2 regions of the Microbacterium sp. 22303 genome follow, and region 2 is predicted to be linked to the other one. Evidence: predicted binding sites of a transcription regulator. Region 2 holds the regulator's gene; the other holds the start of a gene.
What was found. Region 2 encodes HrcA, which represses chaperone genes, less so after heat shock. Its sites were predicted from a motif close to TTNGCACTCGNNNNNNNCGAGTGCNAA; they were not measured.

Region 1: groES (co-chaperone GroES) is a predicted target of HrcA. The motif match lies at 4,969-4,995, and genes of this name have one in related genera.

Annotation. Positions count from the first base shown of each region.
Region 1 covers NZ_JBQEOQ010000004.1:299,963-307,976, reverse strand. Annotated here, with positions in the region: gene tsaB (tRNA (adenosine(37)-N6)-threonylcarbamoyltransferase complex dimerization subunit type 1 TsaB) at 1-347, shown strand, start outside; gene rimI (ribosomal protein S18-alanine N-acetyltransferase) at 383-826, shown strand; gene tsaD (tRNA (adenosine(37)-N6)-threonylcarbamoyltransferase complex transferase subunit TsaD) at 819-1,925, shown strand; gene ACTJI8_RS13440 (hypothetical protein) at 1,925-2,368, shown strand; gene ACTJI8_RS13435 (hypothetical protein) at 2,613-3,566, shown strand; gene ACTJI8_RS13430 (THUMP-like domain-containing protein) at 3,573-4,823, opposite strand; gene groES (co-chaperone GroES) at 5,074-5,370, shown strand; gene rarD (EamA family transporter RarD) at 5,497-6,456, shown strand; gene ACTJI8_RS13415 (helix-turn-helix domain-containing protein) at 6,826-7,761, shown strand; gene ACTJI8_RS13410 (hypothetical protein) at 7,919-8,014, shown strand, end outside.
Region 2 covers NZ_JBQEOQ010000001.1:236,409-244,422, forward strand. Annotated here, with positions in the region: gene lepA (translation elongation factor 4) at 1-1,180, shown strand, start outside; gene ACTJI8_RS01095 (DUF1990 family protein) at 1,253-1,903, shown strand; gene hemW (radical SAM family heme chaperone HemW) at 1,935-3,179, shown strand; gene ACTJI8_RS01105 (carboxylesterase/lipase family protein) at 3,269-4,708, opposite strand; gene hrcA (heat-inducible transcriptional repressor HrcA) at 4,807-5,841, shown strand; gene dnaJ (molecular chaperone DnaJ) at 5,891-6,997, shown strand; gene ACTJI8_RS01120 (16S rRNA (uracil(1498)-N(3))-methyltransferase) at 7,004-7,732, shown strand; gene ACTJI8_RS01125 (HIT domain-containing protein) at 7,770-8,014, shown strand, end outside.

The DNA.
Region 1 (8,014 bases), on a different contig from region 2:
ACGCCGCCGCGCTCGCCGTGATCGAGGGCGAGCATCCGCCGCAGCACCCCTTCGCGATCCTCACCGACGCCCGCCGCCGCGAGACCGCGGTGACCGTGTACGAGGGGATCGACGTGGACGGCATCCCGCACGCCGTGGTCGACACGGTGCTCGTGCCGCAGGGCGACGTCGATCGCAAGCTGGGGGCGCTGCGTCGCTTCGAGGTCGCCGCGATCTCGGGAGCTGCCGTCGCGCGTGTCGCCCGCCGCGCGGTCGCCGCCGGACGCACCTTGACCGGATCCGAGCCGCTCTACCTGCGCGCTCCGGACGCCCGCGTGCCCTCGGCGCCGAAGCGGGTGGGGTCGTGATCCGCGCCGCGACGACGGCCGACCTCGATGCGATCATGCTCATCGAACGGCGCTCGTTCCCGACCGACGCGTGGAGCGTCGAGCTGATGGCGGCTGAACTCGCGAGCCCGCACGGCCGCTACTTCGTCGACGTGGAGAACGGTGCAGAGCAGGCCGAGGGCGAGCACGTGGTCGGTTACGGGGGCGTGCGCGCACTGCGCGGATCCGCCGACAGCGACATCCAGACCATCGCCCTCGATGCCGAGCACCGCGGATCCGGCCGCGGCAGAGCGCTGCTGCGGGCGCTGCTCGCAGAAGCGGCGGAGCGCGGCGCACGCGAGGTGTTCCTCGAGGTGCGCGCCGACAACCCGGTCGCCCAGGGGCTGTACCTCTCCGAGGGGTTCGCCGAGATCGGCCGGCGCGCCGGCTACTACCAGCCCGACGACGTGGACGCCGTGATCATGAAGCTCGACCTGCCCGCGGAGGGATCCGATGACTGACCAGCCCCTCGTGCTCGGGATCGAGACGAGCTGCGACGAGACCGGGATCGGGATCGTCCGCGGCCGGACCCTGTTGTCCAACACGATCTCGTCGAGCATGGACGAGCACGCCCGGTACGGTGGCGTCGTGCCCGAGGTCGCCGCCAGGGCGCACCTCGAGGAGATGCAGCCGGCGATCGAGCGGGCGCTCGCCGAGGCGCAGGTGCGACTGGAAGACCTCGATGCGGTCGCGGTGACCAGCGGGCCCGGACTCGCGGGTGCGCTCATGGTCGGCATCGGTGCGGCGAAGGGTTTGGCGGTGTCGCTCGGCAAGCCGCTGTACGCCGTGAACCACCTCGTCGGGCACATCGCCGCCGACATCCTCACACCCGACTCCGTGCCCCTGGAGTACCCCACGATCGCGCTGCTCGTCTCGGGCGGGCACACCTCGCTCCTGCACGTGCGCGACCTCACCTCCGACGTCGAACTGCTCGGCGAGACCGTCGACGATGCCGCCGGCGAGGCGTTCGACAAGGTCGCCCGCATCCTCGGCCTGCCGTATCCCGGAGGGCCGGAGATCGACCGTGCGGCGGTGGACGGGGATCCCGCCGCGATCCGGTTCCCGCGAGGGCTGTCGCGTGCGTCGGATCTGGACAAGCACCGCTACGACTTCTCCTTCTCCGGGCTGAAGACCGCGGTCGCCCGCTGGATCGAGCGGGAGGAGGCCGCGGGCAACCCGATCCCCGTGGCAGACGTCGCCGCGAGCTTCCGCGAGGCCGTGGTCGACGTGCTCGTGACAAAGGCGCTGGCGGCCTGCGCCGACCGCGGCGTGCCTCGGCTGCTGCTCGGCGGCGGCGTCATCGCGAACCGCCGGCTGCGCGACGTCGCGCTCGCCCGTGCAGCGGAGGCGGGAGTGACGGTGCGGATTCCGCCGCTGTCGCTCTGCACCGACAACGGCGCCATGATCGCCGGGCTCGCGGCGGAGCTGATCGCCTCCGGCCGGCGCCCCTCCACGCTCGCGTTCGGCGCCGATTCGACGCTGCCGGTGACCGAGATCCAGGTCGCAGAGGACTCCTCCGCAGCGGCGGACGCTCGCGTCCGCGTGGGCGCCGAGGTCTGATGATGGCGACCACGGACGGGAAGGATCCGCAGCGCTACACCCGGCTGCCGACGGCTCCGGTGCCCGTGGGGGTGGAGAGCGGGCCGCAGCTGGACGGCGGGGTCGAGATCGAGGATCTCGAGCTCGACCGGGACGGCGCGACGGTGGCACACGAGGAGTGGCACCCCACGGACGGGACCGAGGCCCCGACGCCGGCGCCCGCCGAGCCGCGGCTGGCGCCATGGGCGCTGCTGTCCGCGATCGTGGCTCTGTTCGCCTCGCTGTTCGTCGGCTGGGGGATCCCGGTCGCGATCGTCTCGGTGATCGCCGCGATCATGTCGCTGCGCCGGCCGGAGGAGAGTCGTGCCCTGGCGGTCTGGGCGCTCGTGCTCGGGAGCGTGGCAACGCTGTACAGCGCGGGATGGCTGCTCTGGGCCGCCTACCGGTTCGGCTGGTTCGGATAGCGCCATGGCGGATCCGGAACCGGGCGAGGAACGTCGCGAGCTGGAGCGCCGTGCCTTCGGCCGGGTCGGATCCGGCCTGAGTCCGGCCGAGGCCGCGCGGCTGACGGAGCTGCGGCGCGCGGATGCCGCCGCGCCGGGCCCGGAGCCTGCCGAAGGGGCACTACCCACGTCAGGCGCCCGACCTGTTCCGGAGCCAGCGCACCGAGATGAAGGCCCCCCACCGCTCGCGCCCGATCCGCCGACGATGTCCGGTCTCGCTGACGGATCCGGCGTGATCGTCGGTGGAACGGGACGGAGTCGGCCGTTCGGGACAGCTCGTGAACGGGTAGTCGCCTGGTTCGCCACCGGCCGCGGGAAGCGCCCTCGCTACCTCATCGGCACAGCGGCGGCGTTGATCCTCGTCGGTCTGCTGATCGGCTGGGCCATCCCGCGCCCGCCCGACGTGGGGCTCGCCCTCCGGTCCGGCGAGGCTGAGCGGCGGGACACGCTCCTCCACGACGCGAAGTACGACCCCGGGAGCGTACTGCTGCTCGATCGGCAGGCGGATGCCCTGTTGTGGACCTGGACGGAGGTGGGTGGACAACTGCGCTGCGCCGCGCTGGACGTGCCGGGGTTGCCGATGGAGCGGCAGTGCCAGCGGATCGAGGACCTCAAGAAGAATCCGTACTCCCTTCAGGTGAACACGACCGTTGCTCCGGCTTCGGGCCGCAACGTGCAGGTCGGCTACGGAGGGGTCGTGTTCCTCGCGGGACGAGGGTTCCCCGGCGGGGCCATCCAGCGCTGGGAGGCCGAGTCGCGGACGATGAACCAGGGGATGAGCGACGCGGAGATCGCGGCGACGGCGAGGATCTCGGCCGAGCAGCAGCTCGAGGGGCTGTCCATCGTCGGGCGCTGGCGGGGGCTGACGATCTGGCGCGGCTACGCGGACAGCGGAACATCCCAATGCCTGATCGTCGAGGCCCCCGAAACGCAGCGGGCGTGCGGATCGGATGGCAGCACGTATGACGGCTCGTCGAAGGTTCTCAGTTTCACCGAGCCTGTGGATCCGCGCGGGACGGTGGTCAGGCTGGAGCTGGCCGCGACGCGGGACCGGCCCTCCGCGATCATCGAGATGCGCTTCGCCGTGTACGCCGTGCCGTATCTCATCATCACGGAGAACGCCGATGTCGGGGTCGAGGGACTCCTCACGGCGCCATGACGGCTCTCAGACCCGGTCCGTGAGGATCGCATGCCGCTTGTCGCCGATGCGCACGAGGATCAGGGTCGCCTCGGCGGAGCCGCGCAGGTTCAGCTTCTTGCGGAACGCGGCCGGATCCACGTCCACGCCGCGCTTCTTGATCTCCAGGCGTCCGATGCCCGACTTCTTGAGGGCGGATCCGATCGCCTTCGGGTTCATCGGCAGCACTTCGCGCACCCGGAACGATGCGGCGAACGGGCTGTCGGCAGGAGCATCGGAGGTCAGATACGCGATGTGCGGATCCAGCATGCCCGCGTCGAGGCTGCGCGCCAGGTCGCCGATCAGGCGGGCGCGGATCACGGCGCCGTCGGGCTCGTGCACATAGGCGCCGAGCTCCCGCACCTCGGCGTCCTCCGTGTCGGCAGGGGCGGTCAGCTCGTGCGCGCGGTCGCCGCGCATCACGAGCGCAGCCCGCCGAACACCTTCGCGCGCCAGTTCGCCCGACCACAGCACCAGCTCGACGACGTCACCATCCGCGCTCACCCACAGTGCCTCGACGTCGGTGGGGATCGTCTCCCGGTCATGGGCGGGCCCGAGCTTGATTCCGGTGGGGATGCGCGCGGCGAGCGCGAATGCCCAGTCCAGCGAGGGGGAGTAGTCGTCTGCGGAGACGCGACGGGTCTCGGAATGCCCCGCGCTGCGCCGTGCCGGATCCAGCCACACCGCCTCGGTCGCCCCTCCGGGGTCGTTGAGCGAGGACGCCGAAGGCGACCGAGACGAAACGCCGTCTCCAGCGGTCGAGGGCGCGTGATCCTCCGCGAACCCGTGCCGCACCTCGGCGTCGGATCCGAACGGTGCGAGGTTGTACGCCGCCAGCGCGGCCGTGACCTCGTCGGCGTCCACGGCCGTGACCCGCAGCCCCGCGCCGGCGAACGCCAGCGCGTCGCCGCCGATCCCGCAGCCGAGGTCGGACACGTGCGCGATCCCGGCGGCGCGCATCCGTCCGGCATGACGCGCGGCGACGCCGAGCCGGGTCGCCTGCTCGAGGCCGGCGCGGGTGAACAGCATCCGGTCCGCGAACTCGCCGAACTTCGCCGCCCCCTTCGTGCGCAGTCGCGCCTGGCCGACCACGGCGGACACGAACTCGGGGGAGTGCCCCTCGGCCCGCAGGCGCATGACAGCGCGGGCGGCCGCATCCGTGGATCCGATCCCGCCGAGCTCGTCGATCGCCCGCAGCGCCTCGGGCGTCAGCAGGATTCGCAGTTCGCTCATATCCACGCGGTCCAGGCTATCCGTCCGCCATGCGCGGACCGGCCCGTCGAGTGCACGCGCTGTCGGCGAGGGCACACGTTCTTCGCGCCAACACGCCGTGCGGTCGGCGAGCGCGTGTGCTCTCGGCGCGGGGGCGGACGGCAGGGGCAGGTTGGCACTCTGATTGCATGAGTGCCAGCGATGTGCCTAGACTGTCGTTAGCACTCTCAGGCTGAGGGTGCTAATCAGTCTTGAACCGTCAAGAAAGAGGTAGACCGTGTCGGTTTCCATCAAGCCGCTCGAGGACCGCATCGTCATCAAGCAGGTCGAGGCCGAGCAGACCACCGCGAGTGGCCTGGTCATCCCTGACACCGCCAAGGAGAAGCCCCAGGAGGGCGAGGTCGTGGCCGTGGGCCCCGGCCGCATCGATGACAACGGCAACCGCGTCCCGCTCGACGTCAACGTCGGCGACCGCGTGCTCTACAGCAAGTACGGCGGCACCGAGGTGAAGTTCGGCGGCGACGAGTTCCTCGTGCTGTCCGCGCGCGACGTGCTCGCCGTCGTGGTGCGCTGAGCGTCCACTGACGTCTCGAAGGCCCGGATGCCCTGTGCGTCCGGGCCTTCGTCGTTCCCGGATCCGGACCCGCGGTCGATCGGAGGCGGCGGACCTGATGTCGCTTCACGGCAATAAGGTGGATCGGTGACCACCACCCCCCGCAGCGCCCAGACCGTGGGCGTCGCCTCCGCGATCGGTGCGTATCTGCTGTGGGGCGTGCTGCCGCTGTACTTCCTGCTGCTCGCGCCGACGGGCCCGTGGGAACTGGTGGCCTGGCGGGTCGCGCTCTCGTTCGTGTTCTGCCTCATCCTGCTGGCGATCACCCGAGGCTGGAAGCAACTGATGACGATCGTCCGGCAGCCGCGACTGCTGGCGCTGACGGCGCTCGCCGGGGTGCTGATCTACATCAACTGGCAGGTGTTCGTCCTCGCCACCCTGAACGGCGAGATCGTCGAGACCAGCCTCGGCTATTTCATCAACCCGATCGGCACCATGCTGCTGGGCGTGTTCGTGCTCAAGGAGAAGCTGCGCCGGCTGCAGTGGGTCGCGATCGGGATCGCGACCGTAGCGGTGCTGGTGATCGTCTTCGCCCACGGCACCTTCCCATGGATCGCGCTCTCGCTGACCGCCTCGTTCGGCATCTACGGACTCGTCAAGAAGAAGATCGGTCCCTCGGTCGACGCCGTGAGCGGTCTCACCCTGGAGTCGTTCTGGCTGCTGCCGGTCGCCGTCGTGCAGTTGATCGCCGTGGGACTCACCACCGGCATCACGATGGGCGCGAACGGCCCGCTCCATGCGAGCCTGCTCGCCTTCGCGGGCATCGCCACCGCCGTGCCGCTGCTGCTGTTCGCCGCGGGCACCCGCAGGATCGGGCTGACCGTGATCGGCATGATCCAGTTCATCACCCCGATCATGCAGTTCCTGGTCGGCGTGCTCGTCATGCACGAACCGATGCCGACCGAGCGGTGGATCGGCTTCGCGATCGTCTGGGTCGCGATCGCCGTGTTCCTGATCGACCTCGCTCTCGCCGCCCGCCGGATCCGATCCGGCCGAGGAACGGTCGAGGCGTCGAACCCCGGCACCGACACGATCCCCGTGCCCTGACCCTCTCGCGGCGGCCGGCTTCGGAATCGGGGTCGACCGGATCCGGGTCTGCTGGATCCCGCGTCTGCAGGGTCCGCGTCTGCGGGATCCGCGTCCTCTAGATCCGGGTCTGCGCGACGATGGCGCAGCGAGCAGGGTCGCTGAGCGCCCGGCCCCAGTGGCCCGCAGAGCCGGCCCCGCGCGCGCCCGAGGCCTCGCTGTGGCCACGTCCGCCTCCTTACGCCGAGTGCGTGCGACCCCGCTTGTGATCGGCGCGCGCGTCACCTCCTCCCGGTCGCCGACTCCTTCCTCTGTGGCGAGTCGAGGTGCGGATGCCCGAAAGTCTCGCGCATATCGGAACGGCTCGTGGGGAGCCATGGGGAGGCAAGCGTGCTGGTTCAGCAACTTCCGTCCGGGGACGTCGTCGCCCGGCTGGGCAGCGTCCGAGATCGGCCGAGTGTCACGAGCACGGGGGCTCTCCGTGCGGCGGGGGCTCCGGCCGCGTCCGCGCCGCCGAAGAACCTGGTGTTCGGCGCAGTGACCATCTCGGTCCATGAGCACGACGCCGGCTCCGACCGCGCCTCCGGTGTCGCCGCCGGACGCCTGAGACTGTTCCTGGTGCGCGGGGGATCCGTCGAGATCCCCACCCGCGACGGCCGGCAGGTGATCCGCGATGGCCAGGGGATCGTGGTGACCGGAACGGCCTCGGTGCGCATATCGTCCTCATCCTCCGGTGAGATGATCGGCATCGGCATGCCCCTGGACGAGATCCCGCAGTTCTCGCTGCCGAGGAATGCGGCGATCCCCATCGAGGACGCGGCGCTGCTCCGGCCCATCGGAGCGTTCGTGCACACTCTGCACGGCGACGACGAGATCGATGTACTCTCGCGCGGGCGCTTCTCGCAGATCCTGCGCGACATGCTCCTGGTGGCGATCCGGCGGGCGACCATCGGCGTCGGGCCTGCGACCGTGCCCTCCATCCATCAGCGCGCCGCCGCGATCCTGCGGCAACGTCATGCGGACGCGGGGCTCAGCCCCGCGGAGGTGGCGGCCGAGGTGAATGTGTCGCTGCGCCAGCTGGAGCGCGAGTTCCAGTCGTCGGGCCGGACGATCCGACAGGAGATCCGGCGCATTCGCGTGGCCGCCGCCGTGGCCCTGCTGCAGGAGGAGGGCCAGCCGCCGCAGACGATCGACGCGATCGCCGTGCAGGTCGGTCTGAGCAACGGGTCGAGTCTGGCGCGGGCGATGGCGGCCGAGGACCTGCCGTCGCCTGCACGCCTGCGTGCGGCGGCACGATCCGGCCTGTCAGGCCGTAGTCATACCTGACACGACCGGTTTCGCACGCGGGTCGACGGGGTGGAGCGCTCGGTGCTCCCGAGGGAGGATCCGCGGGTTGGATGACGGAGGACCACCGCCCCCGGCACCCGCGGGGAGCGGTCTCACCGCCTCCGCCCCGACGGACGCAGACAGAACTGGAGCAGTCATGCCCGATACCCTTCCCGCACGCCAGGTACCCCGCCGCGCCATCGTCAAGGGTGCCGCGTGGTCGCTGCCGGTCATCGCCGCGGCGGTGGCGACG
Region 2 (8,014 bases):
GATGGTCGACGGCAAGCTGTCGCCGCGCGAGCGGATCCAGATGATGTCCACGGGAGCCAACCACGAGTTGCTGGAGATCGGCGTCTCCAGCCCCGAGCCGGTGCCCTCCAAGGGCCTCGGCGTCGGTGAGGTGGGTTACCTGATCACCGGGGTGAAGGACGTGCGCCAGTCGAAGGTCGGCGACACGATCACCAACGCCCGCAAGCCCGCGACCGAGGCGCTGGCCGGATACACCGACCCGAAGCCCATGGTGTTCAGCGGCATCTACCCGATCGATGGCAGCGACTACGCGGAGCTGCGTGAGGCCCTCGACAAGCTCAAGCTCTCCGACGCGTCGCTGCAGTACGAGCCGGAGACCTCGGTCGCACTCGGCTTCGGGTTCCGCTGCGGCTTCCTCGGCCTGCTGCATCTGGAGATCATCACGGAGCGGCTGTCCCGCGAGTTCGGCCTCGACCTCATCACGACCGCACCGAGCGTGATCTACGAGGTGCTCACCTCCGACACCGGCGAGACGGTCACCGTCACCAACCCCAGCGAGTACCCCGACGGGCGGATCGGATCCGTCTCCGAGCCGATGGTGAAGACGGCCATCCTGCTGCCCAAGGATTACGTCGGCACCGTGATGGAACTCTGCCAGTCCCGCCGCGGCACCCTGCTGGGCATGGAGTACTTCTCCGAGGAGCGCGTCGAGCTGCGCTACAACATGCCGCTCGGCGAGATCGTGTTCGACTTCTTCGACCAGCTGAAGTCCAAGACGCAGGGCTACGCCTCGCTCGACTACGAGCCCTCGGGATCCCAGGAGTCCGACCTGGTCAAGGTCGACATCCTGCTGCAGGGCGAGAAGGTCGATGCGTTCAGCTCGATCGTGCACCGCGACAAGGCCTACGCCTACGGGACGATGATGGCCGAGCGGTTGCGCAAGCTGATCCCGCGTCAGCAGTTCGAGGTGCCGATCCAGGCTGCGATCGGCGCACGCATCATCGCCCGCGAGACCATCCGCGCCATCCGCAAGGACGTGCTCGCCAAGTGCTACGGCGGTGACATCACCCGTAAGCGCAAGCTCCTCGAGAAGCAGAAGGAGGGCAAGAAGCGGATGAAGATGGTCGGCCGCGTCGAAGTCCCCCAGGAGGCGTTCATCGCCGCCCTGTCGGGAGATGTCGAGGGCAAGGACAAGAAGTAGGCTGCGCGCGAAGCACCCCACCCTTGGGAGAACCTGGGCGGGGCGCCGGGGCCAGCAAGTAGGGTGGTTGTCATGCGTCGCGGGACATTCCGAGAAGGAACGGTGGACTATGCCGCCGTGGGGGCAACCCACGCGCCCGACCTGATGCAGTATCCGCCGGAGCGGAGCATTCCCGCCGAGGAGTCGTGGCGGCTGGGCAGTGGCGAAGAGCGGTTCCGCACCGCCGGCGACGCCCTGCTGTCGTGGACGGCGCAGCGTGCGGCGGGTCTTCAGCTCACGGATGTGCGCCCAGCATCGAGCCCCGGGTACGCCGGGGTCAGCTTCGACGCCGAGGGCGCTCCGATCGCGCCGAGCCGCACCGAGGTGGAGCCGCGCTACGACGAGGACGGCACGCCGTGGGTGGGCCCCGGCATGACGCTGAAGCTGCACGGACGGGTGTCGGGCATGCGTGCGGACGCCGAGCTGCGAGTGATCTCCGTGACGGAGCAGACGCACCGTATCGGGTTCGTACTGGGCACTGTCGCCGGATCCGTGGTCAGCGGTGAGGAGTCGTTCGACATCGAGTGGAACGACGCCGACGAGGTGTGGTTCACGGTGCGCGCCTTCGACCGCCCGAACAGCTTCCTGTACCGCAGCTTCCCGTATCTGGTGAAGCGCCGCCGTCGCGAGCTGTTCGCTCGGTACCTGCGGGCGATCTCCCCGCTGTACGCGACGCCCCTCTGATGGGGTCTCTGCTGACGGGGAGGACGGCCTGATGGCCGGCCCCCTGCCGCTCGGGGATCCGGCTCCCGCGGATGGCCGCCTGCCGGATGATCTGCCGATCGATCCTGACGCGCCGTTCTCCGCGTATCTGCACGTGCCGTTCTGCCGGGTGCGCTGCGGCTACTGCGACTTCAACACGTACACGGCGTCCGAGCTGCGCGGTGCGCGGCAGGACACGTACGCCGAAACCCTGATCCAGGAGATCGCCCTCGCCCGCGACGTGCTGGCCGAGCGTGGTCCGCTCCGCCCGCTGAGCACGGTGTTCTTCGGCGGCGGGACGCCCACGCTGCTGCCGGCGGGCGACCTCGGCCGCATGCTCGGCGCCGTGATCGGCGCGTTCGGCATCGCCGCCGATGCCGAAGTGACCGTGGAGGCCAACCCGGACACGGTGACCCCTGAGGTCGCCGAGGAGCTCGCGGCGGCCGGTGTCACCCGGATGTCGATCGGGATGCAGTCCGCCGTGCCGCACGTGCTCGCAGCGCTCGACCGCACGCACCGGCCGGAGAACGTGCGCACCGCGGTCGACGCGGCCCGCGCCGCAGGGCTCGCGGTCAGCGTGGACCTCATCTACGGCGCACCGGGGGAGTCGCTGGAGGATTGGCGTTCCTCGCTGACGACCGCAATCGCCCTGGATCCGGATCACATCTCCGCGTACGCGCTGATCATCGAGGACGGCACGAAACTCGCCCGTCAGATCCGGCGCGGCGAGGTTCCCGCTCCCGACGACGACCTGCAGGCCGACATGTACGAGCTCGCCGACAGCCTGTTGAGCGAGGCCGGGTTCGACTGGTACGAGGTGAGCAACTGGGCCCGTCGGCCTTCGACCGAGGTCGGTCGCAGTGCCGCGGATCAGCGCTCCCGGCACAACATGGCGTACTGGCGCGGCACGGACTGGTGGGGCTTCGGGCCCGGGGCGCACAGCCACGTCGCCGGCCTGCGGTGGTGGAACGTGAAGCACCCTGCCGCGTACGCGCAGCGGCTCGCGGCGGGGGAGTCCCCCGCGGCGGGCACGGAGCGGCCCGATGCAGAAGCCGCCCTGCTGGAACGGATCCTGCTGCGCTCGCGCATGGCGGAGGGCATGCCGCTCGATGCGATCGCGGCCGACGCCCGCACCAGGGTCGCGGGGCTCATCGCCGACGGCCTCGTCGAAGCCGGTCCCGCACTGCGCGGCACCCTCGTGCTCACGCTGCGCGGACGGCTGCTCGCCGACGCCGTGGTGCGCGCGCTGACGGATTGATCCGGCGCAGGCCGTTCACTGGTCGCGAAGTGCGCTCATTCGCCGCAGCGAACCGCAATTCGCGACCAGTGAGCGGATGCGGACGACGCTCAGCCCCTGGGCGCCGGCAGCAGATCCAGCACCGTCTGCCGTCGCTGCGGGCCGATGGCGGGCCCTTCGCTTGCGCCGTCGAACAGCGCCGCGGTGCGCTGCATGTCGAACGCCGGCCATCCCGGATCGCCGTCGCGGATGAAGCGCACCCAGGCGTCGTGCATCGCGCTGGCCAGGGCCTGCGGGGGCGCGGTGCCCGCGATCTTGGCGCTCTCGGGATCGCGGAGCCGGTCGAACACGAACCCGATCTCCAGGGCATGCGCGGCGCGCAGGTCACGCACCGGACTCGGCCACGAGAACTCGTACACGAACGTCTGCGCGGTGCGGGCGCGCGCGACCCGGGCGGCCGGCGCGCGCAGCAACAGGTCTGTGGCGAGCTGGCCGAACACCTCCCCGGTGCTACCTCCAGGATGGTCGGCACGTACGGCCCTGGCGGCTGCGGCCGGGATCCGCAGGGCGAGCCGCGCGAGCAGGAGCTTCGACGGCCGGATTGCGGCCAGCGCCTCCGGCGGGAACCACAGACGGTACTCGTCGGTGTTGGTGCCGATCAACAGCGGCACATCGACGTCGGCGAGCGCCTCGTGCGGTGATCGCGGCAGCGAATCGGGATCCAGCACGAGCTGGAAGCCGGGGGCACCGCCGAGCGGGGAGGATCCGGCGGACTGCGCGCGCCGTGCCTCGAGCAGGGCATCCGGAGTGAGAGACGTGAATGCCTCGCGCGTCGCCGCGACGCCGAGGCGCTTCGCGAGCTGCTGGGTCACGCGTCCGCCGCGCTCCGGCGTCTGCGCCTCCAGCGGTCCGGACTGCACGATCGCGCCGCGCACCAGCGCGCGGGTGTCGGGCCGGGAGAGCAACGCTGCCACGAGCGCGCCGCCCGCGGATTCGCCCATGAGCGTGATCCGATTCGGGTCGCCGCCGAACGCCGCGATCTCGTCGCGCACCCAGTGCAGGGCCGCCGCAACGTCCTGCAGTCCCAGGTTGCGGGGTGCCCCCTCGAGCACCGAGAAGCCCTCGGACCCCAGCCGGTAGCCGACGCTGACGAACACCACCCCGTCGCGGGCGAACGCCGTGCCGTCGTACATCGACAGTGCCGCCGTGCCGCGCTCGAGTGCGCCGCCGTGGATCCACAGCACGACAGGGGCCGAGTACGCGTCGGCCGGAGCCCAGACGTTCGCCGTGAGGATGTCGTCGCCGTCGATGCGGACGCTGCCGAGGATCTCCGCGGTCGCCCCTGCATACGGCAGTTGCGGGGCCGTCGGACCGAATGTCTCGGCGTCGCGAGGTGCAGACCAGGGTTCCATCGGTTGCGGGGTCCGGAAGTGGAGTTCGCCGAAAGGGGGCGCCGCGTACGGCACGCCGAGGTAGCGATCGATACCGACGTCACGTCGGCCGAGCAGGTCGCCGGAGGAGATCCTGGTGCGCACGACGTCCTGACCCATGGCCACATCCTAAGAGTGTCGTATCCTCGGTACGCTCCCGGCCCGGCAGGATAGGATTGGCACTCAGGTCGCACGAGTGCCAACGGTGAGGAGGAGTGATGGTCTCAGAACGCGGACTCCAGGTGCTCCGTGCCATCGTCGAGGACTACGTGGAGACGAACGAGCCGGTCGGCAGCAAGTCGATCGTGGAGCGGCACGCGTTCGGCGTGTCCGCGGCCACGATCCGCAACGACATGGCCCAGCTCGAGGACGAGGACCTCATCGCGGCGCCGCACACCTCTTCCGGGCGCGTGCCGACCGACAAGGGATACCGTGTCTTCGTCGACCACCTCGCGCAGGTGCGACCGCTCTCTTCGGCACAGCGCAACGCGATCACGGCCTTCCTCGCGGATCCTGCCGACCTCGATGACCTCATGGTGCGCACGGTGCGCGTGCTCACACGCCTCACCGGCCAGGTCGCGCTGGCGCAGTATCCGTCTTTCGCTCGTGCGCACGTCACGCACGTCGAGCTCGTCGCCCTCAGCCCCAGCCGGCTGCTGATCGTGCTGGTCACCGACGCCGGCGGTGTGTCGCAGCGGATCGTGCCGCTGCCGGTCGAGCTCGACGAGCCAGAGCTCGGCGTGCTCCGCGCGGTCATCACCGAGCTGTTGACCGGCCGTTCGGTGCGCCGCGGTGCCGAGCGCGTGGAGGCGGCGGCGGAGACCTCGTACGGCCCTCGGATCGACGCGGCCCTCGGTGCGCTGCTGCGCGCCGTTGCCGAGGAGCTCGCGGAGTTCCGGCAGGAGCGCCTGGTCATGGCGGGGGCGGCGACCCTGGCCCGCCGGGAGCACGACTTCCGCGGCAGCATCCATCCGCTCCTCGAGGCCATCGAGGAGCAGGTGACGCTGCTGCGCCTCATGAGCGAGATGCACGTCGACGAGCACGGACTCGCGGCGAGCATCGGCACGGAGAACGCCGCGTTCGGCCTCGGCGAGGCCTCGATCGTGGCGAGCGATTACCTGACGCATGGCGGTACCGCGCGCGTGGGCGTGATGGGGCCGACCCGCATGGACTATCCGAGCAACCTCGCGGCGGCGCGGGCCGTGGCCCGCTACCTGTCGCAGCTGCTCGAAGAGGATGAGACCGGCCGTTGATCGGCCGCACGAACACGCATGCCGCCGACGGCGGCCCGGAAAGGCGATGGTGACGGATCACTACGAGGTTCTCGGCGTCTCGCGCGATGCGAGCGAGGACGAGATCAAGAAGGCGTATCGACGGCTCGCGCGTCAGCTGCACCCCGACGTGAACCCCAGTGAGGATGCGGCGGAGCGGTTCAAGCTCGTCACGCACGCCTATGACGTGCTGAGCGACGCCGACTCGCGGCGCCGCTACGACATGGGCGGCGACCAGAACGGCAACGGCGGTTTCGGTGGGTTCGGCGGCTTCGGTGACATCTTCGAGACCTTCTTCGGGGGCGGAGGGGCGCGCGCGGCCCGGCCGCGTTCGCGCCGGGAGCGGGGCCAGGACGCGCTGGTGCGGGTCACGCTCGAGCTCGGCGACGTCGTGTTCGGTGTGCACCGCGACATCGACGTGGACACCGCCGTGCTGTGCGAGACGTGCCAGGGCTCCTGCTGCCAGGAGGGCACCTCACCGGTCACCTGCGACATCTGCGGCGGATCCGGACACGTGCAGCAGCAGGTGCGCAGCCTGCTCGGCAACGTCATCACGACCGCGCCGTGCGGCTCCTGCGAGGGCTTCGGCACGACGATCCCGTTCCCATGCCAGACCTGCAACGGTCAGGGACGGGTGCGTTCGCGCCGTACCGTCGGCCTCGACATCCCCGCCGGCGTCGAGTCCGGCCTGCGCCTGCAGCTGCCCGGATCCGGCGAGGTAGGCCGCGCGGGCGGCCCGAACGGCGACCTGTACGTCGAGGTCACGGTCTCCCCGCACGCCCGCTTCAGCCGCGACGGCGATGACCTGCTCGCCACTCTCGAGGTGGCGATGAGCGATGCGATCCTCGGGACCACCACGACCATCGAGTCGCTGGACGGGCCCGTGGATCTGGAGATCCGCCAGGGCCTCCAGTCCGGCGATGTGCTGACGATCAAGGGCCGCGGCGTCACGCCGCTGCGCGGAACCCAGCGCGGCGACCTGCGCGTGGGCGTACAGGTGCTGACCCCGACCAAGCTCGACCATAAGGAGCGCCAGCTCATCGAGGACTTCGCCAAGCGCACCAAGGCACCGGCGCCGAAGCTGGCCGAGTTCCACCAGGGGCTGTTCTCCAAACTGCGCGACCGCTTCCGGGGCTGACCCGCGATGGCCCTGCACTTCGTGACGCCCGACGCGACGGCGGCCGCGGCCGGTTCGATCCTCGCCCTCACCGGCGCCGAGGCCAAGCACGCCGCTGTCGTGCGCAGGGTGCGGATCGGGGAGCCGATCACGCTGGGAGACGGGGCGGGCGTCTGGCTCGAGGGCGAGGTCGCGTCCTCGGCCCCCGGACTGGTGGAGGTGCGCATTCTGTCGCGCAGGGAGGATCCGAGACCGGATCCGCGGATCCTGCTCGTGCAGGCGCTGGCGAAGGGCGACCGCGACGAGCTCGCCGTGCAGGCCGCGTGCGAGCTCGGCGTCGACGAGATCGTTCCGTGGCAGGCGGCGCGCAGCGTCTCCCGGTGGGAGGGGGCCAAGGCGGTGAAGGGCCGGGAACGCTGGGCCACGATCGTGCGCGAGGCCGCCAAACAGGCCCACCGATCCTGGATCCCGGAGGTCGCATCCGTCGAAGCGACAGCCGACTTGGCACGCCGTGCGGCGACGCAGCGGGTGCTGATCCTGGACCCGACGGCGCCTGCGGCGCTGTCCGCACTCGTCCCGGACGAGCGCGACATCGTGCTGGTCGTCGGCCCCGAGGGCGGGATCGCCCCCGAGGAGATCGAGCGCCTCGTCGGCGCCGGTGCGGAACGCGTGGTGCTGGGCGACACCGTGCTGCGCACCTCGACCGCAGGCCCTGCCGCCATCGCGGTGCTGAACGTGGCGCGCGGGCGCTGGTAGCCGACGCTCGCCGGCACCGCGCGGATAGACTGATTCCATGAGCGAACCCTCCATCTTCACGCGCATCCTGAACGGGGAGATCCCCGGCGAGATCCTGCTGGAGACCGAGGATGTCTTCGCAATCCGCGACATCAACCCGCAGGCGCCTCTGCATGTGCTCGTGATCCCCAAGTCCGAGCAGTTCCGCGACGTCACCGAGCTCGCCGCAGGCGACCCCGGACTCATGGCGAAGATGGTCGCTGCGGCGAAGGAGATCGCCGACGAGCACGCGAACGGCGAGTA